DNA from 3 places in the Enterobacter sp. HK169 genome. Region 1 is predicted to be linked to each of the others. Evidence: predicted binding sites of a transcription regulator. Region 1 holds the regulator's gene; each other region holds the start of a gene.
The links. The regulator LexA, encoded in region 1, represses DNA repair genes until DNA is damaged. The targets are predictions, from matches to a motif close to TNCTGTATGTACATACAGNA.
Positions count from the first base shown of each region.

Region 2: a site for LexA is predicted at 1,147-1,166, ahead of EnteroDNA1_RS01185 (metal-dependent hydrolase). Genes of this name have one in related genera too.
Region 3: a site for LexA is predicted at 2,036-2,055, ahead of umuD (translesion error-prone DNA polymerase V autoproteolytic subunit). Genes of this name have one in related genera too.

Region 1 is NZ_CP017087.1:3,260,946-3,264,222, forward strand. Features, by position in the region: gene plsB (glycerol-3-phosphate 1-O-acyltransferase PlsB) at 1-650, opposite strand, end outside; gene EnteroDNA1_RS15455 (diacylglycerol kinase) at 805-1,173, shown strand; gene lexA (transcriptional repressor LexA) at 1,282-1,890, shown strand; gene dinF (MATE family efflux transporter DinF) at 1,954-3,277, shown strand, end outside.
Region 2 is NZ_CP017087.1:226,889-230,165, forward strand. Features, by position in the region: gene tcyP (cystine/sulfocysteine:cation symporter) at 1-414, opposite strand, end outside; gene EnteroDNA1_RS01185 (metal-dependent hydrolase) at 542-1,132, opposite strand; gene hxpB (hexitol phosphatase HxpB) at 1,234-1,905, opposite strand; gene EnteroDNA1_RS01195 (YniB family protein) at 2,054-2,590, shown strand; gene EnteroDNA1_RS01200 (fructosamine kinase family protein) at 2,627-3,277, opposite strand, start outside.
Region 3 is NZ_CP017087.1:376,797-380,073, reverse strand. Features, by position in the region: gene EnteroDNA1_RS01950 (hypothetical protein) at 55-324, shown strand; gene umuC (translesion error-prone DNA polymerase V subunit UmuC) at 337-1,599, opposite strand; gene umuD (translesion error-prone DNA polymerase V autoproteolytic subunit) at 1,583-2,017, opposite strand; gene EnteroDNA1_RS01935 (hypothetical protein) at 2,305-2,505, shown strand; gene EnteroDNA1_RS01930 (aldo/keto reductase family oxidoreductase) at 2,551-3,277, opposite strand, start outside.

The DNA.
Region 1 (3,277 bases):
AACAGATCCTGACGCGCCGGGAGACGCGGCCCTACGGCAGCGAGGCGCTGGCGGGCGAAGTGCATACGCGCCACGCGCGCCAGTTTTTGCGCGATGATCTTGTCGGTACCGTGCTCGTCCGCCATACGACGCAGCGAAACGGAAGGGGAGAAACGCACAAAGCTGTCGCGTCCCAGCCAGGAGACCGCGAAGAACTTCTGGATGCCGTTAAGCATGCGCAGCGGCGGGTTCTCTTCACCTTTTTCACGGCCCGGACGACGACCAAACATCACCGACACCGGCACCATCTGCACATCCAGATCGGGGTTGCTGCGGTGCAGGTCAAGATAGTCGTGGAACAGCTTGATGGACTCTTCTTTTGGCGTGTAGTAGGTAAACACGCGCGGTCCACCGTGAATGAACACGTAGCGCGGCAGCAGCGTACCGTCAACTTCAAGCGGTTCAAGCGGGTCCGGTAAGTCATGCGCCAGACACTGGGCGCGCAGCGTCAGTAAGTCTGCCTTCGAGTTATAAGGCAAAACGTACATAATAGGACGCGACGTATCGAGCCCCAATTCCAGCGCGGGTTCTGCTGGGATAGACTTGCTTTTTACCAGGATGCTTAATGGTAAATTAAGTAATTTGTAGTAAATTCGTGGCCAGCCGGACATAAACGATGTAAAGCCTCTGGTTAATAATGCAATTGCGGCGCAAGGATAACAGAAAGCGCGCAAAATTTCTGTTGTTACCCGTCATACTTCAGGCTGTAGCGAAACGCGCTACAGTTCCTGTTACTGACGCTTTTTTTCATAAAAGGTTCTTTTAATGGCCAATAATACCACTGGGTTAACGCGTATCATCAAAGCCGCCGGCTATTCATGGAAAGGTTTCCGTGCCGCGTGGATCAACGAAGCCGCCTTTCGCCAGGAGGGCGTCGCCGCTATCATCGCGGTGATCATCGCCTGTTTCCTTGATGTTGATGCTATTACCCGCGTACTTCTTATCGGTTCCGTGCTTCTGGTGATGATAGTGGAAATTCTTAATAGCGCTATTGAAGCCGTTGTTGATCGCATTGGTTCAGATTTCCACGAGCTTTCTGGCCGCGCAAAAGACATGGGCTCTGCTGCCGTGTTGCTGGCGATTATCACTGCCGTTATCACCTGGGTCACGCTGCTTTGGTCACATTTCCGATGAGCCTCGAGGAATAATTAAGTCCCTGGTTTTTTGTGCAGTTTTTGGTTCCAAAATCGCCTTTGACTGTATATACTCACAGCATAACTGTATATACACCCAGGGGGCGGAATGAAAGCGTTAACGACCAGGCAGCAAGAGGTGTTTGATCTCATCCGGGATCATATCGGCCAGACGGGTATGCCACCCACGCGTGCGGAAATCGCGCAGCGTCTGGGCTTCCGTTCTCCGAATGCTGCCGAAGAACACCTGAAAGCGCTGGCGCGTAAAGGCGTGATTGAGATTGTTTCAGGCGCGTCACGCGGTATCCGCCTGCTGGTGGAAGAAGAGACGGGCATTCCGCTGATAGGCCGTGTTGCCGCCGGTGAGCCTTTACTGGCACAGCAGCATATTGAAGGCCACTACCAGGTCGATCCTGGCATGTTCAAACCGAGCGCAGATTTCCTGCTGCGCGTTAGCGGTATGTCGATGAAAGACATCGGTATTCTTGATGGCGATCTGCTTGCGGTGCACAAAACGCAGGATGTGCGTAACGGCCAGGTAGTTGTCGCGCGCATTGATGATGAAGTTACCGTCAAGCGTCTGAAAAAACAGGGTAACACCGTTCAGCTGCTGCCTGAAAACAATGAGTTCTCCCCGATTGTGGTCGATCTCCGCGAACACAACTTCTCTATCGAAGGACTGGCGGTTGGGGTCATTCGCAACGGTGAATGGCTGTAATCTCTTCCTGACAGGCTATGGCGCCGCTGTAGCCTGCTTCATTCTCCACTCCCGGTATTTTTCATGTCACTGCTGACGGAATCAGATAAGGCATTGTGGCGTCTCGCTCTGCCGATGATTTTCTCTAATATCACCGTGCCCTTGCTGGGGCTGGTCGATACTGCCGTTATTGGTCATCTTGATTCGCCTGTTTATCTTGGCGGCGTGGCGATTGGCGCGACGGCAACCAGCTTCCTGTTTATGCTGCTGCTCTTTTTGCGCATGAGCACCACCGGGCTCACGGCACAGGCTTATGGTGCAAAAGATCCGCTGCGTCTGGCGCGCGCGCTGGTCCAGCCGCTGATCCTTGCGCTTGGCGCGGGAGTGTTAATCGTTTTATTACGTACGCCCCTGATCGACCTTGCGCTCCATGTTGTCGGCGGCAGCGAGGCGGTACTGGCTCAGGCGCGCCGTTTCCTTGAAATTCGCTGGCTCAGCGCGCCCGCCTCGCTGGCAAACCTGGTTCTGCTGGGGTGGCTACTGGGCGTGCAGTACGCCCGTGCACCGGTGATTTTGCTGGTGGTAGGCAACCTTCTCAACATTGTGCTGGATGTCTGGCTGGTAATGGGCCTGCATATGAACGTGCGGGGCGCGGCGCTGGCGACGGCAATTGCCGAATACGGAACCTTTATTATTGGTCTGTGGATGGTCTGGCGCGTGCTGGCGATGCGCGGCATCTCCCTGGCGCTGCTCAAAACCGCATGGCGCGGCAATATCCGTAGGCTGCTGGCGCTTAATCGTGACATCATGCTGCGCTCGCTGCTGCTTCAGCTCTGCTTCGGCGCACTGACGGTTTTCGGGGCGCGACTGGGGCCAGAAATCGTCGCGATCAACGCGGTATTGATGACGCTACTGACCTTTACCGCCTACGCGCTGGACGGTTTTGCCTATGCGGTAGAAGCGCATTCCGGGCAGGCGTACGGGGCGCGCGAAAGCGGGCAGCTGCGGGATGTCTGGCGGGCAGCCTGCCGCCAGTCTGGGCTGGTGGCGCTGGCGTTCGGCCTGGTTTATGCCTGCCTTGGTGAGCAAATCGTCGCGTTGCTTACGTCTATCCCTGCGCTGCGCGAGCTGGCGAGTCACTATCTCATCTGGCAAGTCATCTTACCGGTGGTCGGCGTCTGGTGTTATCTGCTGGACGGCATGTTTATTGGTGCGACGCGCGGAGCGGAAATGCGCAACAGTATGGCAGTCGCGGCGGCAGGCTTTGGCCTGACGCTGCTGACGCTTCCCTGGCTGGGTAATCACGGTTTGTGGCTGGCCCTGGCCGTTTTCCTCTCGCTGAGAGGGATATCGCTGGCTTTTATCTGGCACCGCCACTGGCAAAACAATACCTGGTTCCCTTCACGTC
Region 2 (3,277 bases), 1.5 Mb from region 1:
AACCAGACCTTCTGCGGTCAGGCCAAACAGGTTGGTGACCAGCACACCCACCAGCGCGGCAATCAGCGTGGTGAACAGCAGCGTACCAATGGTCAGGAAGCTGATTTTTCCCAGCTGAGTGGCGTTATGCAGGCGGGCAACGGCGCTCAGAATAGAGGCGAACACCAGCGGCATAACGATCATCTGCAGCAGCTGAACATAGCCGTTACCGACGATGTTGAACCACTGAATAGAATCTTTCAGAACTGGATTATCGGAGCCATAAATTGCCTGTAATGCCAGACCAAATACGACACCCATGGCCAGACCAACCAGCACTTTTTTCGCCAGGCTCCACTGTTTGTGGCGCGCCTGCGCGAGAAGCAATAGCAATACAACGAACACAACGACGTTCGCGATGAGTGGAAAATTCATCCCCGTTCTCCTGATTTATTATTGGGTCGGTTTTTACCGATCCTGTTGGCGGAAGGTTAGCAGAAGTGTGATGTAGCGCTTATATCCAAATGGAATGGGTTATGACAAATAGGATAATTTTGTTGGTTTACTGTTCAATCTGGTGATGAATAAAGCGATTGAACTGAAATTGCAGCGAATTAATCATCTGGGATGACCAGCGAACTGCACTGTTTTCGGGCAAGGTTTGCGGCATCCAGACGGCGTAAGCAAATAGCGCCATGCACAATACGCGCTCAAGCTGGTTCCCTTTCTGCGGGGCGAGGATCGGAAAACGGAAGCGCCAGCGGCAGGGCCAAAGCAGCGGCACGCCCGCAGGCGTCAGCATATCGGCGAGAATATGGCTTAAATAGCCCAGCACCATCCCCTGGATGGCATCGGCGGGGACTATCCAGCTTTCGGGCACCTTCAAATAGAAAAGCGTCAGCAGGCCAAACACGGCCAGCAAGCTGTGCGTAAACCCCCGATGGCCGAACGCGCGGGCGATGGGTTTCGACACCCACTTCAGGCGTTGTCCGAGGAAGGACTTGGGGTGGTCAATGTCGGGCAGCAGACAGGTCAATACGGCGGAAGGGACAATATGCCACCAGTCCCCCTGTGCCAGCACGGGGGTGAGTTCAGCGTTTTTGGCAAATACTGCGCACGCAATAGAAAAAAGCAGGTGGCCTTCCGCCGTCATGATAAAACCCACAAAACTGTCAATTCATACAGTATAGGGTTTTTATACAGTAGGCGGAAGAGGTGACGGTGTAACTGTTTGTCACAAACCGGAGAAGGGCGTTAACCGCCCTGCAGATGATGCGCCGTGAGTTCTGCCAGCGAGTTAAGCTTCACGTCGGCGAGGGCAAACCGGGGGTCGTGACGGCCTTCTTCAGCGGGCACCACAATGGAGCGCATCCGTGCAGCCTTCGACGCCACCATACCGTTAACGGAATCTTCCAGCGCAACGCAGTTGAGGGGATCCAGGCCCAGCTTTACGGCGCAGTCCAGATAGACCTGCGGGTGCGGCTTGCTGTAAGGCAATTTTTCAGCGGACGCCAGCGCGTCGAAACTGTCGCGCAGTTCAAACATCGTGAGCACTTTTTCCAGCATATGCAGCGGTGAGGCCGAGGCCAGGCCAACCTTCAGCCCCTGGGCTTTACACAGCGCGACGGCCTCACGTACGCCGGGCAGCAGCGGCCGGTTCTCTTCCACCAGAGAAATGGCGCGGCTGATAATGCGTGCGGTCACCTCATCGCGATTGGGACCTACCCACGGCTGTTGGGCAAACCACAGGTCAACCACCATATCGATGCGCAGGCCCAGCGTATCGGGAAGTTCATTACGGCGGCTGATATCCACGCCCAGGCTGGCCATCACATCCAGTTCGGCGCGATCCCACAGCGGTTCGGAATCGATCAGTAATCCATCCATGTCAAAAATTGCGGCAAGAATTTGGCGCGGTGTCGACATCACAACGTCTCCTTATCCAGGGTGTTCGACAGACGATACGTGCTAAGCACACTCTGCAATTTAGCATATTGCTTTTAAAGAGCGGGCGAAATTGATGACCAGCAGGTAGACTTAGGCACAAATAACGCGTCTTTATGAAGAGGAACTGATGACGTATCAACAAGCTGGACGCATTGCGGTCTTAAAACGTATTGCTGGCTGGGTGATTTTTATTCCTGCCGTCATTTCTACGCTGATTTCTGTACTCAAATTTATGTACGACCACAGCGAAAAACAGCCGGGTATCAATGCGGTAATGCTTGATTTCGCTCATGTCATGATTGAGATGATGCGTTTTAATACGCCATTTTTGAATGTCTTCTGGTTTAACTCACCCACCCCGGATTTTCATCAACAGCTGAATATCGGCTTTTGGGTGATATATGCCCTGATCTTTGTCGCGCTGGCATTACAGGCCTCTGGCGCGAGAATGAGTCGCCAGACGCGCTTTTTACGCGAAGGCGTTGAGGATCAGTTGATTCTGGAGCAGGCCAAAGGCCCGGAAGGAATGAGTCGGGAGCAGATTGAATCCCGCATTGTTGTGCCGCGTCACACCATTTTCCTGCAAATTTTCCCGCTCTATATCCTTCCCGTGATTATCATTGTGGCGGGATACTTCTTCTTCTCACTGCTCGGTTTTCTGTAAGCGATAAGGGTGGCGGCAAGGCCACCCGTTATCTTCTCAGGCGGCAAGCATACGCTCGAGTGCCCGCTGCGCGTTAACAAGGTGTTCTCCGCCAAAAAGAATGGCCCGGTTCATCAGCGTATAAAGCTGATACACCGGCTGGCGGTCGAGGAAACCGGGCGGGAGAGGGGAAACAGACTGGTATCCGTCGTATATTTGCGGCGGCTGCTCAGGATGAAGCGGCAGCATGGCAAGATCGCACTCTCTGTCACCCCAGTAGCAGGCCGGGTCAAAGATGTACGGGCCGTTGGGACCCAGCGCGCAGTTATTGGACCACAAATCGCCGTGAAGCAGAGACGCCTGAGGCTGGTGGGATGCCAGACGCTGTTGAACATGCTCGACGATGGCGTCAATATTGCCAAATTCCAGCCCTTTCTCGGCGGCCAGCTCAAGCTGCCAGCCAATGCGCTGCTCGGCAAAAAATGTCGACCAGCGACGCTGCCAGGCATTGGGCTGTGGCGTGGTGGAGAGATCGTTGTCAAAGTCGAGACCAAACTGCGGCTGGTCGCTCCATTGATGCAGGCGCGCTAACTGTTGGCCAAGGATGAACGCATTATGGGCATCCAGCGGGCGGGCGGGGAGATATTCCATTACCAGGAAGCTGTAGTCGCGGTCGCTCCCCACGGCCAGAACCTGCGGGACCGTGAC
Region 3 (3,277 bases), 1.7 Mb from region 1:
TTAACCGCCAGGAATAGAGTGTTTTTACCGTATCCTCCTCTTTCTGGAGCACTTATGCCGGAGTACTGTTTTTTCCAAAAAGGCCCGAACCTCATTGCGATCGAGAGCGCAAACACCGATGCGGCCGCTCAGCTCATCGCTCAGGGGTTTGAAAAACAGTTTGAGGAGATTGGCGCCGCGGATGAAAAAGAGGCGCTTACCCGCCTTGCCGATATCCGTAAAAATAACGAGATCGATCGCCATAACTTCCTGGCCGGAGCGGGCCAAATGCCGTGGATTGGCGTGCTGACGGCTGCGGCAACCTGGTTGGTGCAAAAGAAATAACGCAACCATCTTCTACTTCGCCACCGGCAAATCGGCGTACCGCGTCGTATAGGCCGGTGACAGCATCTCACGCTTCATCGCCCACGATTTCTCAATACCCTGCCCGGCAAACCATATCTTCCCTTTGCCGGAATGATTCAGGCTGTCGATCGTTTCCATCAGCGCCGCGCTGTTGGCGCGCAGGCGATTATCGTCAAACAAATTAAGCTGGGCGACGCCGCTGCTGAAAAAGTCCGCCAGCATGACCCCGGCTTTCATATAGCGATATCCGTCGAGCCATATACGCCCCAGCGCCTCCGTGGCGGCGCGGATGATATCCCGCGAGTCATTGGTGGGCGTCATCAGGGTGACGGAAGCCTGATTGCCGTAATAAATTTCGTTATCCGCGTGCGGGCTGGTGCGCACAAATACGCTGATAAAACGGCAGTATTGATGCTCGCCGCGCAGTTTTTCCGCAGCGCGTTCCGCGTAGGCGCAAATGGCCTGGTGCATCTCTTCATATTGGGTAATACGGTGTCCAAACGAACGGCTACAGATGATTTGCTGCTTGGTGGGGGTGAACTCCTCCAGATCAAGACAGGGCTCACCGCGCAGCTCGCGGGCCGTACGTTCCAGTACCACGTTGAAATGTTTGCGGATGACCCAGGATGACGCTTCCGCCAGCTCCAGCGCCGTGGTGATCCCCATAGCGTTGAGCTTTTTCGTGATGCGCCGCCCTACCCCCCACACCTCCTCTACCGGAACCTTTTCCAGCAGCTTACGCTGCCGCTCTCGGCCTGAGAGATCGACCACGCCGCCCGTGCTGGCCCAGCGTTTCGCCGCATAGTTGGCCAGCTTTGCCAGCGTTTTGGTCGGGGCAATACCGACGCCAACGGTTAGGCCCGTATTTTTAAAGACCTCTGTGCGCATCTGGTGACCGAACGCTTCCAGTGACAGGCAGTGGCTGACCCCTGAAACGTTCACGAACGCCTCATCGATGGAGTAAATCTCTATTTCCGGGGCGAGATCGGTCAGCGTCTGCATGACCCGACTGCTAAGATCGGCATACAGCGCATAGTTCGAGCTAAAGACGTAAACTTTTGACGGATATAGCTTTTCTTTGAATTTAAAATACGGCTCACCCATTTTTATGCCGAACTGCTTTGCCTCCCGCGACAGCGAAATAATGCAGCCGTCGTTATTGGACACCACCACGATGGGTTTCCCCTGCAGATCGGGGCGGAAGACCCGCTCGCAGGAGGCGTAAAAGCTATTCACATCAACCAGCGCGAACATGTTTATGCGTTTTGAGCGTGTGGGTGACGACGCCGAAGATCTGCAGCTCCTCTTCGGACTGAAAGGTAATCGGCTGATAGCGGGCATTATGCGGCAGAAGTCTCAGAACCGGACGGGTCTGTAGCTCTTTCACCGTAAACTCACCGGCGACCGACGCCACGACGATATCACCGTGTTCGGCATTTAACGAACGATCGACCACCAGCAGATCGCCATCGCCGATCCCCGCCCCAATCATGGAGTCTCCGCTCACCTTGATAAAATAGGTCGCACTGGGGTGTCTGACTGCCAGCCGGTTAAGATCGAGACGATCCTCCACATAATCCTGCGCCGGGCTGGGGAAACCACAGGCAACGCGTTCTAAAAACAAAGGTAATTCAATGTCTTGTTTTGGGTGATAAGAAAAGAGAGTGTCCATAATGCCTTTCTCGCCAGATACTGTATATAAATACAGTATTACGGATTATGGACAAGGATCAAGGTCATTTCCAAAGGCGAACCCAAACGCGTTGAAGTTTGAGCGGTTTTAATTTAGCAACGTTGCCCGCCGTTAACAGGCCTGATAGCACAAGTCATATAAAAGTCATCTGGTTTATGACTTATAAAAAATAACATCACTATGAAATAACTACACATTGACTTTTAAGTCAGATAAAAGCATATTTTACCGAACGAATTAACAAGACTTACTGGAGAATATTTTCCATGCCCGCCCGTGACTATCCAGACAAGCGTGTTGCACGCGGTCTGGCAAAGGAGGCCGATCTCAGGATGTTGAGCGCCCGCATCGATCCCGATCTGATGGAGTACATCAGAACCACCGCCTTTGAGACGCGTAAGAGCAAGCAGGAGATTGTGGCGGAAGCGTTAGCGCTTCACAGGCAGAAAAGTCAGACAGGAGCCTAAGCGCGCAAAGCCGGAAGCACCCTCCAGGCTTTGCGCGTGTCACTTTTAATCCCTCAGCGAATTCAGCGTTTCCAGTGCTTCAGGCGGCAAACGCAGCTCCCCCGCCGCGAGGTTTTGCCGCAGATGCGCTACGGAAGAGGTGCCTGGGATCAGCAGAATATTCGGGGAACGCTGCAGCAGCCATGCCAGCGCAACCTGCATTGGCGTTGCGCCCAGTGAATCCGCGACGGCCTTCAGCCCGGAAGATTGCAGTGGCGTAAAGCCTCCCAATGGGAAGAACGGCACATACGCGATCCCCTGCTGCGCCAGCAGATCCACCAGCGCGTCGTCACCCCGGTTCACAATGTTGTACATGTTCTGCACGCACACCACCGGAACCATTTTCTGGGCTTCCGCAACCTGGGTGGCCGTGACGTTGCTCAGGCCAATATGACGCACCAGCCCCTGCTGCTGTAATTCGGCCAGGGTGGAGAGCGGTTCAGCAATTGACCCTTCCGCCGGCCCGTGTGCGCTAAACATGATCCGCAGATTCACCACGTCCAGCACGTCCAGCTGCAGATTACGCAGGTTGTCATGCACCGCCTGGGTCAGTTCCTGCGCGGAAAAGGCCGGCAGCCAGGCACCTTTGTCGTTGCGACGGGCGCCAATCTTGGTGACAAGCGTCAGATCGTCCCGGTAAGGGTGAAGCGCCTCGCGGATCAGCTGGTTAGTGACATGGGGACCATAAAAATCACTGGTATCAATGTGGTTCACCCCCGCCGCCACCGCTTCG